DNA from 3 places in the Enterocloster lavalensis genome. Region 1 is predicted to be linked to each of the others. Evidence: predicted binding sites of a transcription regulator. Region 1 holds the regulator's gene; each other region holds the start of a gene.
What was found. The regulator Rex, encoded in region 1, represses fermentation and respiration genes when NADH is low (regulators of the CRP and FNR family bind a similar motif). The targets are predictions, from matches to a motif close to ATTGTTAANTANTTAACAAT.
Positions count from the first base shown of each region.

Region 2: ACK2JC_RS19735 ((2Fe-2S) ferredoxin domain-containing protein) is a predicted target of Rex. The motif match lies at 2,090-2,109, and genes of this name have one in related genera.
Region 3: fucO (lactaldehyde reductase) is a predicted target of Rex. The motif match lies at 2,136-2,155, and genes of this name have one in related genera.

Region 1 is NZ_CP176637.1:6,039,848-6,045,988, reverse strand. Features, by position in the region: gene ACK2JC_RS27135 (NAD(P)H-hydrate dehydratase) at 1-904, opposite strand, end outside; gene acpS (holo-ACP synthase) at 901-1,293, opposite strand; gene ACK2JC_RS27125 (redox-sensing transcriptional repressor Rex) at 1,310-1,975, opposite strand; gene abc-f (ribosomal protection-like ABC-F family protein) at 2,182-4,191, shown strand; gene ACK2JC_RS27115 (hypothetical protein) at 4,217-4,432, shown strand; gene ACK2JC_RS27110 (adenylosuccinate synthase) at 4,717-5,994, opposite strand.
Region 2 is NZ_CP176637.1:4,422,676-4,428,816, forward strand. Features, by position in the region: gene ACK2JC_RS19725 (ABC transporter permease) at 1-553, opposite strand, end outside; gene ACK2JC_RS19730 (ABC transporter substrate-binding protein) at 768-1,910, opposite strand; gene ACK2JC_RS19735 ((2Fe-2S) ferredoxin domain-containing protein) at 2,183-2,422, shown strand; gene ACK2JC_RS19740 ([Fe-Fe] hydrogenase large subunit C-terminal domain-containing protein) at 2,425-4,350, shown strand; gene ACK2JC_RS19745 (SpoIIE family protein phosphatase) at 4,350-5,528, shown strand; gene ACK2JC_RS19750 (4Fe-4S dicluster domain-containing protein) at 5,825-6,141, shown strand, end outside.
Region 3 is NZ_CP176637.1:4,777,094-4,783,234, forward strand. Features, by position in the region: gene ACK2JC_RS21385 (hypothetical protein) at 1-624, shown strand, start outside; gene ACK2JC_RS21390 (TetR/AcrR family transcriptional regulator C-terminal domain-containing protein) at 930-1,496, shown strand; gene ACK2JC_RS21395 (helix-turn-helix domain-containing protein) at 1,634-2,026, shown strand; gene fucO (lactaldehyde reductase) at 2,215-3,363, shown strand; gene ACK2JC_RS21405 (amidohydrolase family protein) at 3,858-5,279, opposite strand; gene ACK2JC_RS21410 (ABC transporter permease) at 5,336-6,141, opposite strand, start outside.

The sequences.
Region 1 (6,141 bases):
GCTTCACCAGCCCCGCGCCGGTGCGGTAGGCGGCCAGAGCGCTCAGATAGGCTGCGCCGCACATATTTTCCGAGCCCGCAACGATCAGCACCTTGCCAAAGGTTCCCTTGTTGGAGTAGGCCGCGCGCTCAGGAATACGCTCCAAATCCCCGGGACCGTAGGTGCAGGCGTATGGAATTTCCTCCTCGTCCTCCCCGTCCCGTACCTCCGGCTTCAGGGAATCCAGGGGCGGAAATCCGATGTTCTCCACCACCACCCGGCCGGCCAGGCTGCGCCCTGGATAAAGCACCGTGCCCCGCTTCTCCCAGCCGAAGGTCACGGTCAAATCTGCGCTCACCGCTTCCCCCATCACCTGCCCCGTGTCGGAGTGGACACCCGAGGGGATATCCACCGCCGCCACGCATTCCACGGCACCCTCCTGGCGCAGGCCGTTGATCCGCCGGATGCACTCCGCGTACGCGCCCTGCACCTGACGGCTTAAACCCACGCCAAAGATAGCGTCGATCAAAACCCGGCACTGCATCCCGCCCTGGCTGCAAAGCTCCTCCCACTGTTCCCGGGAGAGAATCTCCATCCCCAGATTCCGGGCGATTTTCAGCTGTTGGAGAAATTCCTCCGTCCCCTTCTCCGGCTGGCCAATGAGCACCACACCGGCGCTCACGCCCTCCAAAAACAACATCCGCGCCGCGGCGATGCCGTCGGCCCCGTTGTTCCCGGTGCCGCAGACGGACCAGACCGAGGCGCCAGGGGCCAGACGGCCTGCCTCCTCCTTCAAAATCCCTTTGACCTCCCGCGCCACCGCAAAGGCCGCCCGCTCCATGAGCACCATGGACGGTATGCCGATGGTTGTGATAGCGTGGGCGTCCACAGCCTTCATCTGTTTTCCGGTCACCAATGTTCTCATCCGCCAACCTCCTTTTCACCTGTCCGGAGCGCGCCCTCCGCCACTGCGAAGGCCATGGCGTGCTCCGCCGTATTGCTGATGGAGACCTCGATGCGCTCCACGCCCAGCTCATGGGCCAGCGCTCTGGCACCCCGGTACAGATTCACATAAGGCTTCCCAAGCTCATCCCGCGCCACCTCGATATCGATGGGCATAAACGCGCGAAAGCCCGTGCCAAGCGCCTTGGCCACAGCCTCCTTGACAGCAAAACTGCCGGCAAAGCGGGAGATTTTATCCCCCGCCTGCCGGCGTTCCAGTTCCGTAAATGTGCGCACCACAAAAGAATCCCGCTCACAGGCCTTCCGGACGCGGTCAATTTCCACTAAATCCGTTCCAACACCCAGTATCATAGCTCACGGCACCCCGTCACTTGGATGATTTTTCACCCTTGCCGTCGCCCTGGTCCTGCATGCTGCACACGCGGTAGGACAGGCGCATCAGACTCTCGGACAGATGCACGTTCTCCACCACCACGTCGTCGGGCACCACCAGGTCGGTGTGGGCGAAATTCCAGATCGCCTTGATTCCCGCATTCACCAGACGGTCCGCGATCTCAGGAGCCTTTGTCTTGGGGATGGTCAGGGCTGCAATCTGAATCTCGTTGTCCTTGATGAATGTCTCCAGATCGTCCACGGAACGGATCTCGATTCCACGGATCACCAGGCCGATCAGCTTGGGGTTGATGTCGAACATTCCTTTGATCACAAAACCGCGGCGCTCGAAATTGGTGTAGTTGGCGATCGCCTGTCCCAGATTTCCGGCTCCGATAATAATCACGTTGTGCTGCTGGTCGATTCCCAGGATCTTTGAGATCTCCGAGTACAGATATTTCACGTTGTATCCGTATCCCTGCTGGCCGAATCCTCCGAAATTGTTCAGGTCCTGACGGATCTGCGATGCGGTCACCTTCATCCTGGCACTCAGCTCATTTGAAGAAATCCGCTCCACGCCCTCTTCGATCAGTTCCCCCAAATATCGGTAGTAGCGCGGCAGCCTTCCGATCACTGCCTTGGAGATTTCTTTCCGTTCCATTTATCTTGTCACCTTCCCTGAAAAAATATAGTCATCCGTTGTAAGATTTTAATAGTTCTATTATACGCACGTGTCAAAAAAATGTCAAACACGTTTCATGATGTTCTTGAAAAAAATATGACCCTATATTATACTTGAATAGGCCAAGGAGCCGCAAAAAGCCCCCAACCCCAATCTGATCCGGGGCTTTGTAAAGGAGAAACACCATGATTTTGTCGTGCAGCAACATAACCAAATCCTTCGGGGACAACGATATTTTAAAACACATATCCTTTCATATAGAGGAACATGAAAAAGCGGCCGTGGTCGGCATAAACGGCGCCGGCAAGTCCACCCTGCTCAAAATTATGATCGGCGAGCTTGCGCCCGACGAGGGCAGCGTCACCGTTTCCAAGGGCTCCACCATCGGTTATCTGGCCCAGCACCAGGACCTGGAGGGCGCCGAAACCATCTACGACGCACTGCTGGAGGTAAAGCGCCCCATCCTGGAGATGGAGGAACAGCTGCGCCGCCTGGAGCTGGAGATGAAATCCGCCTCCGGTGACGAGCTGGAGGCCAAGCTGGCCCAGTACGGCCGCTTAAACCACGAGTTTGAGATGGCCAACGGCTACGCCTGCCGCAGTGAGATCACAGGCGTCTTAAAGGGCCTGGGCTTTGAGGAGGACGAGTTTGCCAAGCCCATCACCGCCCTGTCCGGCGGCCAGAAAACCCGGGTATCCCTGGGAAAGCTGCTGCTGACAAAGCCCGACATCCTGCTCTTGGACGAGCCCACCAACCACCTGGACATGGAGTCCATCGCCTGGCTGGAGACCTACTTAAAGAGCTACACCGGAGCCGTGCTGATCGTAGCCCACGACCGCTATTTTCTGGACCGGGTGGTGACCAAGATCGTGGAGCTGGACAACGGCGTTGGCACCGTGTTTTTGGGCAACTACTCCGCCTACTCCGACAAGAAAGCCATGCTCCGGGACGCCCAGATCCGCGCTTACTTAAACCAGCAGCAGGAAATCCGGCACCAGGAGGCTGTGATCACCAAGCTCAAATCCTTCAACCGTGAGAAATCCATCCGCCGGGCGGAGAGCCGCGAGAAGATGCTGGAGAAAATCGAGCGCATCGACAAGCCGGTGGAGGTCAACGACTCCATGGACATCCGCCTGGAGCCGGACGTGGTCAGCGGCAACGACGTGCTGACTGTCAAGGACCTAAGAAAATCCTTCGGTTCCCAGCTCCTGTTCGAGCACGTGGATTTTGAGGTCAAGCGCGGCGAGCGCATCGCCATCATCGGCAACAACGGCACGGGCAAGACCACCCTGTTAAAGATCATCAACCGGATGCTCCCCGCGGATACCGGCGAGATCCGTTTGGGCTCCAAGGTGCACATCGGCTACTACGACCAGGAGCACCAGGTGCTGCACATGGAAAAGACCCTGTTCGACGAGATTCAGGACACCTACCCCACCATGAACAACACCCAGATCCGTAACACCCTGGCCTCTTTTCTGTTCACCGGGGACGATGTGTTCAAGCTGATCCGGGATTTGAGCGGCGGCGAGCGGGGACGGGTATCCTTAGCCAAGCTCATGCTCTCGGACGCCAACTTCCTGCTCCTGGACGAGCCCACCAACCATCTGGATATCACCTCCAAGGAGATTCTGGAGAGCGCCTTAAACCGCTACACCGGCACCGTGCTGTACGTGTCCCACGACCGCTATTTCATCAACCGCACCGCCACCCGGATTCTGGATCTGACCGGGCGCAGCTTTGTGAACTATATTGGCAACTATGACTATTATCTGGAGAAAAAGGAGGATGTGGAGGCCGCTCACTTCCAGCGCCTGGCCACTGTCCTTCCCGGATCCGCCCCCAGCTCTGTCCTGATCCCGGGCGGCAAGGCGGCGGCCGCCATCTTCGCCCCTGAGGCGGGTCCGGCTTTGTCCGAGAAGGAATCAAGCGCCGCTCCCGCGGGTAAACTGGAATGGAAGGCCCAGAAGGAAGAGCAGGCCAGGATCCGCAAGCTCCAGAACGATCTCAAAAAGACCGAGGACGAGATCCACCGCCTGGAAACCCGGGACGCCGAGATCGACGGCCTCCTGGCTCTGGAGGAGGTCTACACCGACGTGACCCGGCTGATGGAGCTGAACAAGGAGAAGGAGGAGGGCGCCGCCCGCCTGGAAGAGCTCTATGCCCGCTGGGAGGAGCTGGCCGAGGAGGTCTGATCCGGCCCGCTGAAAGGAGAACCAAATGAAGTTAAAACGATTGGCGGCTCTGATCGCCGCCCTGCTCTTTATCGCCCTGTCCATCGCCATTTTGGTGCTGGCCGTCACTGGCGCGCCGGCCAACTACCTCATGGCCGCCCTGCTCTGCCTGGTGTTGGTGCCGGTGTTCTTCTACGCCATGAGCCTGATCGGAAAGGTGTTAAAACGGGACGAGGACCCGGACGGTAAGGACCGCTCTTAAAATCGACCACAGGCCGCGCCTGCGGACCATTACATTCAGCAATCGCCTGCATGGCTGCGCCAGCGGCCCATTACATTCAGCAATCGCCCGCATGGCTGCGCCTGCGGCACATTACATTCAGCAACCGCCCGCATGGCGCGCTGCAAAAAAGGACGCCCCCAGGCTGTAAACCCAAGCCTGCGGGACGTCCTTTTTTGACCCTTTGCACCCCTGCCGCGGGGAGTATTACCTGCGGAAAGTATTGCCTGCGGAGGGCCTGCGCAGAGTATTGCCTGTGCGCAGTATTACCTGCGCAGAATAATGTCCTCGCGCCCCGGTCCGTTGGAGACCATGGTGATCTTCACTCCGATCTCCTTCTCCACGAATTCGATATAGCTCCGGCAGTTCCCGGGCAGATCCCCGTAATTTTTGATGCCGCGGATGTCGCACTTCCAGCCGGGCAACTTGACGTAAACCGGTTTCGCCCGGTTCAGCTTGCCTGTGGTCGGGAAATCTTTCGTGACCTGTCCGTCGATCTCATAACCCACGCACACGGACAGCTCGTCCAGATAGCCCAGCACGTCCAGCACCGTGAAGGCCACCTCGGTGGCTCCCTGGATGCGGCAGCCGTAGCGGGTGGCCACCGCGTCGAACCAGCCCACCCGGCGCGGACGTCCGGTGGTGGCCCCGTACTCTCCGCCGTCACCGCCGCGGCGGCGCAGCTCCTCCGCCTCGTCTCCGAAAAGCTCGCTGACAAAAGCGCCCGCTCCCACGGCGCTGGAATACGCTTTCACCACGGTGATAATGTCCTTGATCTCATAAGGCGGAATCCCGGCTCCAATGGCGCCGTAAGCCGCCAGCGTGGAGGATGAGGTGACCATTGGATAGATGCCGTGGTCCGGGTCCTTCAAGGAGCCCAGCTGCCCCTCCAACAGAATCCGTTTGCCCTGACGGATGGCCTCGTACAGGTAAGCGGAGGTATCGCACACATAGGGATCCACCATGGCGCGGTATTCCAGCATCTCCTCAAATACCTCCTGCGGGTCCAGAAGCGGCTTGTGGTACAGATGCTCCAGCAGCACATTCTTCATCTCGCAGATGCGGTATACCTTCTCCTTCAGGCTCTCCTCGTCGTAGAGCTCGCTTACCTGAAAGCCGGTCTTGGCATATTTATCGGAATAAAACGGCGCGATGCCCGACTGGGTGGAACCAAAGGACTTACCCGCCAGGCGCGCTTCCTCATAGGTGTCGAACAGCACATGGTAAGGCATCAGAATCTGCGCCCGGTCCGAAACCAGGATGTGGGGCTGGGGCACGCCCTTCTCCACCAGAGACTGAACCTCCTTCACCAGATAGGGGATGTTGAGCGCCACGCCGTTTCCGATGATGTTGGTGGTGTGCTGATAAAACACGCCGGACGGAAGCAGGTGAAGCGCAAACTTGCCGTAGTTGTTGATGATGGTGTGGCCCGCGTTGCTGCCGCCCTGAAAGCGGATGATGATGTCCGATTCCTTGGCCAGCATGTCCGTGATCTTGCCTTTTCCCTCGTCTCCCCAGTTCGCTCCTACAATCGCTTGAACCATTTTGATAATCCTCCTTTGGGCAAAGCCCGCAAACCTTGTCGTGTAACCGTATCGCTTGTCATTGGACCGTCTCAAACAGCCGGACCAAATCCTTCTATACTTTACTACAGCAAATGTCATAAGTAAAGACAGTCTTTATTATATTTT
Region 2 (6,141 bases), 1.6 Mb from region 1:
CGCTGACCAGGTAGGGCATCAGGGCGGGGACATAGATGTAGCGGACCTTTTTCAGGGCGGGCATGTGGAATACCCGGGCCATTTCCAGCAGTTTTGGGTCGGTGGAGGCCAGCCCGGCGATGGTGTTCACGTACACGATGGGCAGGACCACCAGATAGGAGATGCAGACGGACAGGCTGCCGGAGCCGATCCAGATCAGGGCCAGAATCACGAAGGAGGCCACGGGGATGGAGCGGATCAGGGACATGAAGGGCTCCAGCAGCTCGCCAAGGAATGGAAAACGGTAAGCCAGGCTGCCCAACGCCAGGCCGGTGGCGAAAGCGCCCAGAAAGCCCAGGCTGATCTTGCCGAAGGAGTGGCCGATGGTCTGCCAGAATGCGGCGTCAAAAAGCTGATCCCTCAGGGAGCGCAGCATCTCAAAGGGTCCCACAAATATGATCGGATTGTGGACCATGGCGGCGATGGCCTGCCACAGCGCGATCCAGAGGAGCCACACGGCGGCCCTGCGAAGCCAGGTCTTTGCCTTCGGCCCTCCTTCAGTTCGATTCAGCATGTCTTGTCCTCCTTTTTTGTGTCAGACCAGGGGCTTGGCCGTTTCAGTGCCGGCTGCGCCAGCGGCCCATTGCATCCAACAATCGCCCGCTGGCTGCGCCAGCAGCCCATTGCATCCAACAATCGCCCGCCGGCTGCGCCAGCAGCCCATTGCATCCAACGAAAAAGGCCGCTGCGCTCAGAAGAAGCCGCTGCGGCCTTTTTTATGTTCCGGCCTATGGCATATAGTAGAACTCATCCCCCGGCAGCTGTCCGCCCACGGATTTTGCGTCCTGCTCATACAGCACGTTCAAGTACCCGCTCAGAGCGTCCTTCATCTCCTGGCCGGTCATGCACACGATGTTGCAGTAGGGCAGGGCCTTTTTGGCGATGGGGGCTTTTTCCACGATTCCGGCGGCGGCCACCAGCTCGGCGGTCTCGTCCACGTGGTCCACGGCGTACTGGGCGGATTCCTTGTGGTCCTCCAGGAACATCTGGATGGGGGCACGGTTCTCACGCAGGAAATCGCTGCGCACAATGGTGACGCCTGTGACCAGCATGCTGCCGCTGTCCTGATTCAGGGCGTTCCAGGCCTCGGTGAGATCCACCACCGGTTTTAAAGCCTCGTTCTGGATGCAGGCTGCGGTGGCGAAGGGCTGGGGCAAAACGCCGATGGCGTCGGGATTCTCCTTCAGCAGGGAGGCGACCTCCGTGGCCTCGGACTTGAACTGCAGGTCCACATCCCCTGCGGCCAGGCCGTTCTCCTTCAGCAGATAATTCATCACATACTCCGGGGTGGTGCCCTTTCCGGTCATGTACACGGTCTTGCCCTTCAGATCCGCAACGGAGGTGATGGAGTCGTCGGAGGCCACCACGTAGAGCACGCCCAGGGTGTTGATGTCCAGAACCGTGACATTTTTCTGGGTCTTGGTGTAGAGCACGCTGGCCACGTTGGCGGGAATCAGGGCGATGTCCAGGTCGCCGCTTGCGATCTTGCCAACCAGCTCGTCCGCCGCGCCGGTCATGGTAAATTCATAGTGATTTTCCGTTTCGCCCTTCTGGGCCTTGTCCATCAGATACACCAGTCCCATGGAGGTGGGGCCCTTCAGGGAGCCGACCCGGACTCCGGCCTGGCAGTTGTCTCCGGTGTCGCCGGTCAGGGTGGCGGGCACTTTCTCCGCTTCGGTCCCGGGGGAAGTGGTCTCCGGCTGGGTTTCGGCGGCGGAGGTTTCAGAGGCGGAGGTTCCGGCCGCAGCCCCGGCGGTGGTCTCGGCAGCGGTTTCGGCAACGGTGGCGCCGGTGTTCCCGGAGCCGCAGCCCGCCAGAATAGCGGAGGCGGCCATCAGGGCGGCAATAACGGCAGATACAGATTTTTTCATAATTACGTTCTCCTTTCCTTCCATATCCTCATCCTGAAAAAAGGGCGCAGAACGTAAGGGAGTGCGGTAGTAAGCCTCGCCTTCTCCGTCAGCCGTGCTTCGGGGTGAGAACGAATAGCTTTACTATAGCACAGAATGCCGTTCATTACAAATAAATTCCCGTGCCGGGCGGATTTTCTGTTGATATAAAGTTCACAATGTGCGATAATAGAAGCATATTTGGGGTCACCCCAGAAAGCAGACTAACGATCAAAAAGCGGAGGAAATTAGGGATGAAAGTTACAATTTGTATCGGCAGCGCCTGTCATTTAAAGGGCTCCAGAGAGATTATCGAGAAATTACAGCAGCTGGTGGCGCAGAACGGCCTGTCCGGCAAGGTGGATTTGAACGGTTCGTTCTGCAGCGGCAACTGTGACCACGGCGTCTGCGTCACGGTGGAGGACCAGCTGTTTTCACTGAAACCGGAGGATACGGAGGAGTTCTTTAACAACGAAATCTTAGGGAGAGTCTGACCATGATTATGGGAATCATCGATTTTAAAGCCACTAAGTGCAAGCACTGTTACAAGTGCGTCCGCTACTGTGAGGTCAAGGCCATCCAGGTCAAGGACGAGCGCGCCGTGATCATGCCGGACAAATGCATTCTCTGCGGGCACTGCCTGCGGATTTGTCCCCAGTCGGCCAAGACGCTCAACAGCGATTTGAACAAGGTTAAGGGATACATAGCCGCGGGGGAGCGGGTGGTGGTGTCCATCGCCCCCTCCTTCATGGGTTTGCTGAAATACAAGACCATCGGCCAGGTCCGGGCCGCGCTCATGCGCCTGGGCTTTGAGGACGTGCGCGAGACCTCCGAGGGAGCGGCCTTTGTGACCGCGGAGTACGCGAAGCTGCTGGCGGAACATCAGATGGAGAATATTATCACCACCTGCTGTCCCAGCGTCAACGACCTGATCGAGATCTATTATCCGCAGCTGGTTCCGTATCTAGCGCCGGTGGTTTCCCCCATGATCGCCCACGGGCTGCTGCTCAAGGAGGAACTTGGGAGCCAGGTGAAGGTCGTGTTCTTAGGCCCCTGCATCGCCAAGAAGAAGGAGGCCCAGGACCCGCGCCACGAGTCCTGCATCGACGCGGTCCTGAATTTCAACGACATCAACCAGTGGCTGGAGGAGGAAGAGATCGAGATCTCCGACTGCGAGGACAAACCCTTCACCTGCTTTGATCCCAAGGTGAACCGTCTGTACCCGGTGACCAACGGCGTGGTGAATTCAGTGCTGGCCACGGAGGAGCAGGCGGACAATTACCGCAAGTTTTACGTCCACGGCGTGCAGAACTGCATCGATCTGTGCAAGAGCATGGCCAGGGGCGAGATCAAGGGATGTTTTATTGAGATGAATATGTGTTCCGGCGGCTGCATCAAGGGGCCCACGGTGAACGACGAGACCATTTCCCGCTTCAAGGTTAAGCTGGATATGGAGGAGACCATCGCCCGGGAACCGGTGGAGGCCCGGACCATGGAGCCGGTGTGGGAGAAGGTCAGCTTTGCCAAGCGCTTTGAGGACCATTCCCCCAGGGATCCCCAGCCCTCCGAGGAGGAGATCCGCGCCATTCTGCGCATGACCAACAAGGTACGCCCCGAGGACGAACTCAACTGCGGCGCCTGCGGATACCCCACCTGCCGGGAGAAGGCCATCGCCGTGTACCAGCATAAGGCCGAGGTCAGCATGTGCATCCCCTTCATGCACGAGAAGGCCGAGTCCATGGCCAATCTGGTGATGGAGACTTCGCCCAACATCGTGCTGATCGTGGACGAGGAGATGAAGATCAAGGAATACTCCAACGTTGGCGAGAAATACTTCGGCAAGACCCGCACTGAGGCCCTGCAGATGTACCTCTACGAATTTATCGACCCGGTGGATTTCCAGTGGGTATTCGACACCCACCAGAACATCCACGGCAAGCGGGTGAATTATCCGGAATACAAGCTCTCCACCCTCCAGAACATCGTTTACATTGAGAAGGAAAATGCCGTGCTGGCCACCTTTATTGATATCACCAAGGAGGAGGCGCAGGCCAGGGAGGATTACGAGCGCAAACTGGAGACCATCGACCTGGCCCAGAAGGTTATCCACAAGCAGATGATGGTGGCCCAGGAGATCGCCGGGCTTTTGGGCGAGACTACGGCCGAGACCAAGACCACGCTGACCAAGCTGTGCCATTCCCTGCTGGAGGAGAGCGGAGACGCCATCTATGTGGGCGGCGAGGACGAGTCGCCGCAGGTGGCCGCAAACGCCCATCTGGGCAGCGGCGCTAAGCCCTTAAAGGGCGTGATGACGCCGAAGGAGGAGAAAACCACCGGCTATGTCCATCTGGGAACCGCGAATCCGGCCAAAACCAGCTACGTCCGTCTGGGCGCGGGGCCTGGCCGCAACGGAGGTAAATGATGGGAATTACGGTAGATGTTGCATATAAGAGCCTGAACAAATACACTGAGATCCTGTGCGGGGACAAGGTGGAGCTCTTGCAGACCGAGGACTCCAACATCATGATTCTGGCGGACGGCATGGGCAGCGGCGTGAAGGCCAACATCCTCTCCACCCTGACCTCCAAGATTCTGGGCACCATGTTCTTAAACGGGGCCACCCTGGAGGAGTGCGTGGATACCATCAGCGAGACGCTGCCCATCTGCCAGGTGCGGCAGGTGGCTTACTCCACCTTCAGCATTTTGCAGGTGTACCACAACGGCGACGCCTATCTGGTGGAGTACGACAACCCGGGCTGTATTTTCGTCCGGGACGGGAAGCTGATGGAGATTCCCCAGAATGTGCGGGAGATTCAGGGCAAGAAGATCAATGAGTACCGCTTCAAGGTGCAGAAGGGCGACGCCCTGATCCTGATGAGCGACGGTACCATCCACGCCGGAGTGGGCGAACTGTTAAACTTCGGCTGGCTGTGGCAGGACATCGCGGACTACGCAGTGCGCCAGTACGCCCTGACCGTGTCGGCCATGCGCCTTGCCACGTCCATCAGCCGGGCCTGCGACGAGTTGTATCAGTTCCGCCCCGGCGACGACACCACCGTGGCCTGCATGCGCATCATCGACAGCAAGCCGGTGCATCTGATGACCGGCCCGGCCAGAAACCCCGAGGACGACGTGCGCATGGTCCACGAGTTTATGGCGGATGCGGGCGCGCGCACCATCGTCTGCGGCGGAACCAGCGCCACCATCGTTTCCCGGGTGCTGAACAAACGCCTGGACGTGTCCCTGGATTACGTGGACCCGGAGATTCCGCCCATCGCTTATATGGACGGGGTGGACCTGGTGACCGAGGGCGTGCTGACTCTGAACCGGGTGCTGCAGCTTCTGCGCCGCTATGTGAAAAATGAGACGGTGTCCGAGGAATTTTTCGAGGAGCTGGACAAACCAAACGGCGGTTCCATGGTGGCAAAGGTGCTGATCGAGGACTGTACCGAGGTTCATCTGTTCGTTGGAAAGGCCATCAACAGCGCTTACCAGAACCCCGGACTGCCTTTTGACCTGGGAATCCGCCAGAACCTGGTGGAACAGCTGAAACACGTAATCGAGGAGATGGGAAAAACCGTCACAATCACGTATTATTAACGGCTTTCTTACACTATAGTTAAAAAATATACAAAGTTGACTAATTTTTCACAAAAAGCGCCTTTGTACCGTTTTTAGGACTTGCTTTTTTCTTATGTATATAGTAGATTTCTATTGTTGATAAGAGGGCAACTATTCAGTAGGTCTGCGCACTTGCTGCGCTGACCGTACGAAAATCTGAGCTTGCAGGCAAAAATCCCATCGACGAAGTCGATTTTAAATGGATTTTTGCCCGTATCTGTGAAGGTACTGAACAGATACATAAGAGGGTAGATTGATAGAGGAGGAAAAGAGAAATGGTAACCAATGATGCGACAATTCTGCGATTGAAGCATGAGGTCCTGTATGCGGTGGCCAAGGCGTCCTGGGAGGGAAAGCTGGAGGAAAAGACCCACGACATTCCCTATGAGATTATCCCGGGGCCCCAGGCGACTTACCGCTGCTGTATTTATAAAGAGCGTGAGATCATCCGGCAGAGAGTGCGCCTGGCGGAGGGAAAATGCCCCAAGGGCAAAAACTCCTCCAACGTGGTTCAGGTCATCAACGCGGCCTGCGAGGAGTGTCCCATCGCCGCCTATGTGGTGACGGACAACTGCCAGAAGTGCATGGGTAA
Region 3 (6,141 bases), 1.3 Mb from region 1:
GAGATGACGGAAAACACCGGCGACGCGGCGAAATACAGCCGGGAACTGATCGATAACCTGGATTTCCTCATCGAGGATATCACGGCGTTAAACGATTCTCTGGACGTCTATTACCCGGATCTCCAGGACGCTCTGACCGACGCCCAGGAGCTGGTGAACCGGACCACCGAGGCCCTCAACAGCGGAATCAGCACCATGACCATTTTGCAGAACACCCTGAAAAACAGCAGCGACGATTTTGACGCGGCCGCCAGGGAAAGCCTGCGGGGCAGTATGGCGCTTTTGGACAAGAGCCTGGACATTCTGGACAGCACCACGGCCATGCGCAGGGCCGGGCGCACCATGAAGGACACGCTGGACAACGAACTGGACAAATTCGACACTGACAACCGGTTCCTGTTCATGGACCCGGAGGCAGAGAAGGTATCCTTCACTTCGGACCAGAACAAGGCGCCCAAAACCTTGCAGATCATTTTGAGGACCGACGAGATCAGTCTGGACAGCGAAGATAACAAGCCTACGGACGTGGAGACGGAGAAGGAGCATGTCAGCCCCCTGCGCAGGATGTGGAACGTGCTGGTGAAAATGTGGCAGGCCATTGTGTCCATTTTCAAGGAGCGCTGACCACCTAAGGAGGCGGAACGCAGCTGTCCGGGGCCGGGCAGCACGGCTTGCATGACTGGAAAGCGGACCTGATTTGCGGACACGGGAAAACCCACAAACCCACAAAACGGCCTCCTTTCCGGTTGAAATCCAGGTCAAAAACCTTTATAATGAAAATCAGGCGGTAGCGTTCGCGCTCCCGCCTGATTCAGTTATCCCGCAGCTATGCCTGCGGGCTTCTGACCCCGCGGACAGCCGCCGAAGGTCCATCAAGACATGGCAAGGCACAGCGTATCCGCGAGAATAACGAAGGGCGGCGTTGACCAATGGCGGAAATCATGAAGCAGGAAAAAACAAAATACAAGCTGGCGAATTCCATCAAGGAGTGCATGAAAACCGCGCCGGTGGACAAGATCACGGTAAAAAACATTGTGGAGGGCTGCGGCGTCACCCGGCAGACCTTTTACCGGAATTTCCTGGACAAGTACGACCTGATCAACTGGTACTTTGACAAGCTGGTTCTCCAATCCTTTGAGCAGATCGGCATGGGCCACACGGTCGGAGAGAGCCTGACCCAGAAATTTGCATTTATCCTCAATGAAAAGGTGTTCTTCACTGAGGCGTTCCGCTCCGACGACCGGAACTCCTTAAAAGAGCACGACTTCGAGCTGATCCTCCAGTTTTACACGGACCTGATCGCACGCAAGACCAGCCAGCCCCTGGACGGCGAGCTGCATTTCCTGTTGGAAATGTACTGCCAGGGTTCGGTGTACATGACGGTCAAATGGGTCCTTGGGGGCATGAAGGACTCCCCGGAGCAGATGGCCCGGACCTTGGTGGAAGCCATGCCGCCCAAGCTGGCGGAGGTGTTCGGAAGGCTGGAACTTCTCTGAGCCGCGGCGGTTCGCAGGCACCTGCTCTACCTGGCCTAAACGAATGGTAGAGCGGACTAAACTGAGGGTCGGTTGAGTCTTTACAGGGAGAATATTACAATGCAATTATCAAACAAAATTGACGGGGGTAAAAGGCGATGAAGAAAACACTCGGTGTGATAATTGCGGAGCACAGAAAAGAAAAGGGCATGACGCAGCTGGAACTAGCTGAAAAAATGGGAGTGACGGACAAGGCTGTCTCTAAATGGGAACGGGACCTGTCCTGTCCGGACATTCATTCACTGCCCAATTTGGCGGCAATCCTCGGTATTTCCGTCGATGATCTTATGCAGATAAAAAAAGAAGTTCCTGTTTCCTCAAAAAAGCCAAAGGAAGTGATGGATATTCTTTTTAAGGCGGTTGCTCTGGCAATGGGGATCGCCGTAATCGTCCTATCGGTTCTGGACGCGTTACCCGTGGAAAGCGGAATCACGTTGCTGGGAATCGGAATGACCTGCATCGGTATTTCCCTGCTCAACAATAAAGAGTAAGGTACCATGGGAATGTTGGACAAAATATCTAATTAAAATTAGCAATATGCACAAAGATTAAAGGAAAGTGACAGACCGGCAAGTTTGTCACTTTCTTTTTAAATTTGGCGTTGTTATAATATTAACAATGGAAAACACAAAGGCACCGGCAAAGCCGGAAGCATTTTCAAGAAAAGGAGAAGATAACAATGGCAAACAGAATCGTACTGAATGAGACTTCCTACCACGGCGCAGGCGCCATCGCGGAGATCGCGGGAGTGGCGAAGAGCAGAGGCTTTAAGAAGGCTTTTGTCTGCTCCGATCCCGACCTGATCAAGTTCAATGTGACTGGCAAGGTGACCAGCGTATTGGAGGACGCGGGACTGGATTATGAGATCTATTCCGACATCAAGCCCAACCCCACCATCGAGAATGTGCAGACCGGCGTGGCAGCCTTCAAGGCTTCCGGCGCGGACTACATCATCGCCATCGGCGGCGGCTCCTCCATGGACACCGCTAAGGCGATCGGCATCATCATCACCAATCCCGAGTTCGAGGATGTGAGAAGCTTAGAGGGCGTGGCCCCCACCAAGAATCCCTGTGTGCCGATCATCGCCGTTCCCACCACCGCCGGAACCGCCGCCGAGGTTACCATCAATTACGTGATTACCGACGTTGAGAAGAAGCGCAAATTCGTGTGTGTGGACCCCCACGATATCCCGGTAGTGGCTGTGATTGACCCGGAGATGATGGCCTCCATGCCCAAGGGGCTGACCGCTTCCACCGGTATGGACGCTCTGACCCACGCCATCGAGGGCTACACCACCAAGGGCGCCTGGGAAATGACCGATATGTTCAACTTAAAGGCCATCGAGGTGATCGCCAGAAGCCTGCGCGGCGCTGTGGACAACACCCCTGAGGGACGCGAGGGTATGGCTCTGGGCCAGTACCTGACCGGCATGGGTTTCTCCAACTGCGGACTGGGCATCGTGCACTCCATGGCCCACGCTCTGGGCGCTGTGTATGACACCCCCCACGGCGTTGCCAACGCCATTCTGCTGCCCACCGTGATGGAGTATAACGCTCCCTGCACCGGAACCAAGTACAAAGATATCGCCATTGCCATGGGCGTTGAGGGCGTGGAGAACATGAGCCAGGACGAGTACCGTAAGGCCGCTGTGGAGGCTGTGAAGAAGCTGTCCCAGGATGTGGGTATCCCCGCCGACTTAAAGGCCATCGTGAAGCCCGAGGATGTGGATTTCCTGACCCAGTCCGCCATGGACGACGCCTGCAAGCCCGGCAACCCCAAGGATCCCAGCTTTGAGGATATCAAGAATCTGTACCTGTCCCTGATGTAATCAGAATTGAATCAACCGGAAAACAGGACCTGGAGAGGGCGCCGCGAAGCCATGAAGCGGCGCCCTCTCCGGGTCCTGTTTTTCGGTTGTGGCCCAAACCAGCAGACCACAAAAAAATGACAGTGATCATCATTGCATACCCCCCATCCCTGTGATAAACTATTCTTGTATAATTGAACAGAAGTCAGAGGATAGTCTGGTGGTTTCCTTCGGAAATAAACGAAGGAGGATATGTAACATGAATACACTTGAAGTGTTGACATTGGTGCTGGTGATTTTCGCAGCACTTACTTACATAGATAACCATCAAAATAGAAAATAGCTATCCTCTACCTGCAATAGAGGATAGCTGGTAACTATAAATTACTTCAGTATCCGAAGCGCAATCATCGGACTACCCAATGTCCTTTGATTACTTCTAAGTAAATTATACATGGGGTACTTGAATTTTTCAAGTACCCTTTTAAATTTGTTTGTGTCAAATCATTTCCCGGTTACCGCTTCAGTTTCCGCCTCAAAAGCCTCCCCGAATTCCTCTTCCCCTTAAACTCCCCATTCTCCACCAGAATCTCTCCCCTGCGGACCGTGCACACCGGCCAGCCGCGGGAAACGAAGCCCTCGTAGAGATTGTAGTCCAGTTCCTCGGGATAGTGCAGGTTCTCCCGCACCAGCGGAACGTTCTTTTCCGGGTCCACCACGATGAGATCGGCGTCGCTGCCCACAGCCAGGCAACCCTTCTGGGGGTAGCAGCCAAAGACCTTGGCGGGATTGGTGCTGCCGACTTCCACCAGTTTGTTCAGGGAAATGTCGCCGTTGTTCACGCCAATCATCAACAGCCCGAACCGCTCCTCCAGGCCTGGGATTCCGTTGACCGGGGTGGTGAAATATGGAATCTTCTCACCGGTATCCCCATTTACTTCCAGATCCTTTTCCTTTACCGTCCGGGAGAACACCTCGTTGTCGGAGGTCACCAGGCTTAAAGTGCCGTCCTTGATTCCCTCCCACATAGCCCTCCGGTCCTCCTCGCTTCGCAGCGGCGGGCTCATCAGGTAATTGATTCCGTCAACCCCTTTATTTTTCGCATCCGTCAGCGTCAGATAGTGTCCGCAGGTCTCAGCCTGCACCCGGACGCCCCGCTTTTTGGCCTCACGGACCAGGTTGACCGACTCTTTTGCAGACAAATGGTAAAAATACACCGGCGCGTCCAGCAGCCCGGCAAAGGTGAGAATGCGGTTTACCGCCTCCGCCTCGCAGGCATTTGGCTTGGCCTGGTTAAAATACTCCCAGTCCGTTTTACCCTCGCTCAACAGCTTTTGGGTCATGAATTGTGCGATATCGTTGCTCTCGGCGTGGAATCCGCACAGCGCGCCTTCCTCCTTCGCCACCTCCATGATCCTAAGAATATCGGCGTCCTGGATCATCACGCCCGGATAGATGGTGAACATCTTGAAGGTGGGAACGCCTTTCTCCACCAGCGTTTTCACCGTATTTCTCAGGTCGTCCGGATCGTCCCCGGCCGTGATAAACTTGGCGTGCACGCTGTAGTCCAGGGCGCCCTCGGCCATTTCATCGAGCCGTTCCTCCACCGCCTTCAGCACAGGCGTGTCCTTTGTGGTGGTGCTGAAGTCCATAAAGGAGGTCACGCCGCCGAAAGCCGCGCATTTGCTGGCAGTGTAGAAATCCAGCATGTCGATGGTGTTGCTGAAGGGGGCCTTCACATGCATGTGGGGCTCGATCAGACCGGGCATCACATACTTCCCCTCGGCATCAATCACCCGGGTATGTTCCCCGATCAGTCCGTCCAACGAACCGGCTTCCGCAATATGCGATATTTTCTCATCCGTCACGCCGATGTCGGCCCGAAAGGTCTCCGAGGCCGTCACCACGGTTCCGTCTCTCACAATCAAATCCAACATAAAAACCATCCTTTCTGGAACCTGTCACAGTTCCACACAGAAATTTTGCAAAGACTTTATACGTCCTTCGGGTCGTAAGCGGCTCCCCAGGTCTTAGGCACAACGGAGCGTTTCACCATGATTGTCAGCGCCACGATGGTGGCCACGTAGGGCAGCATTTGCAGGAACTGGTAAGGGATGACGGAGCCGGTGGTCTGGAACCGGAGCTGGGCCGCGTCGGCCGCGCCGAAGATCAGGCACACCAGGGCCGTCCGGATGGGATCCCATCCGCCCACCACGCAGGCCGCCATGACGATAAATCCCCGGCCCGCCGCCATGCCGCCGGCGGAAAAGTATCCCACCTCGCCCAGGGTCAGCACGCAGCCGCCCAGGGCTGCGAAAACGCCCGAAAGAATCACGGTCTGGTATTTCAGCTTGATCACGGAAAGGCCAGCCGTTGCGGCCGCCTTGGGGTTGTCGCCCACGGCGCGCACATTTAAGCCCCATCTGGTCTTGTAGAGGATGTAACCTGCGATAAAGGGAAGAATCAGCGCCACCCAGGTGCTCACCGGCTGGGCGAACAGCAGAGGGCCGATAAAGGGGATATTCTGCATGCTTTTGGGGAACAGCGTGGGAAATGTAGCCACGCGGTTCTGTCTGGTCTCGGACATCAGGGAGAACAGGGCGTCCGTGGCGCCCAGGGATATCATGTTCACCATCAGTCCGGTCACCACCTGGTTCGTTCTGCGGGAAACCGTGAGAAACGCCACGATCAGCCCAAGGAACGCGCCGATCACAATCGTAAAGAGAACCGCCAGCACCAGGCTGTTCATATAAAAGCCGGCCGCGATGCCCACCAGCGCGCCGAACAGCATAATGCCCT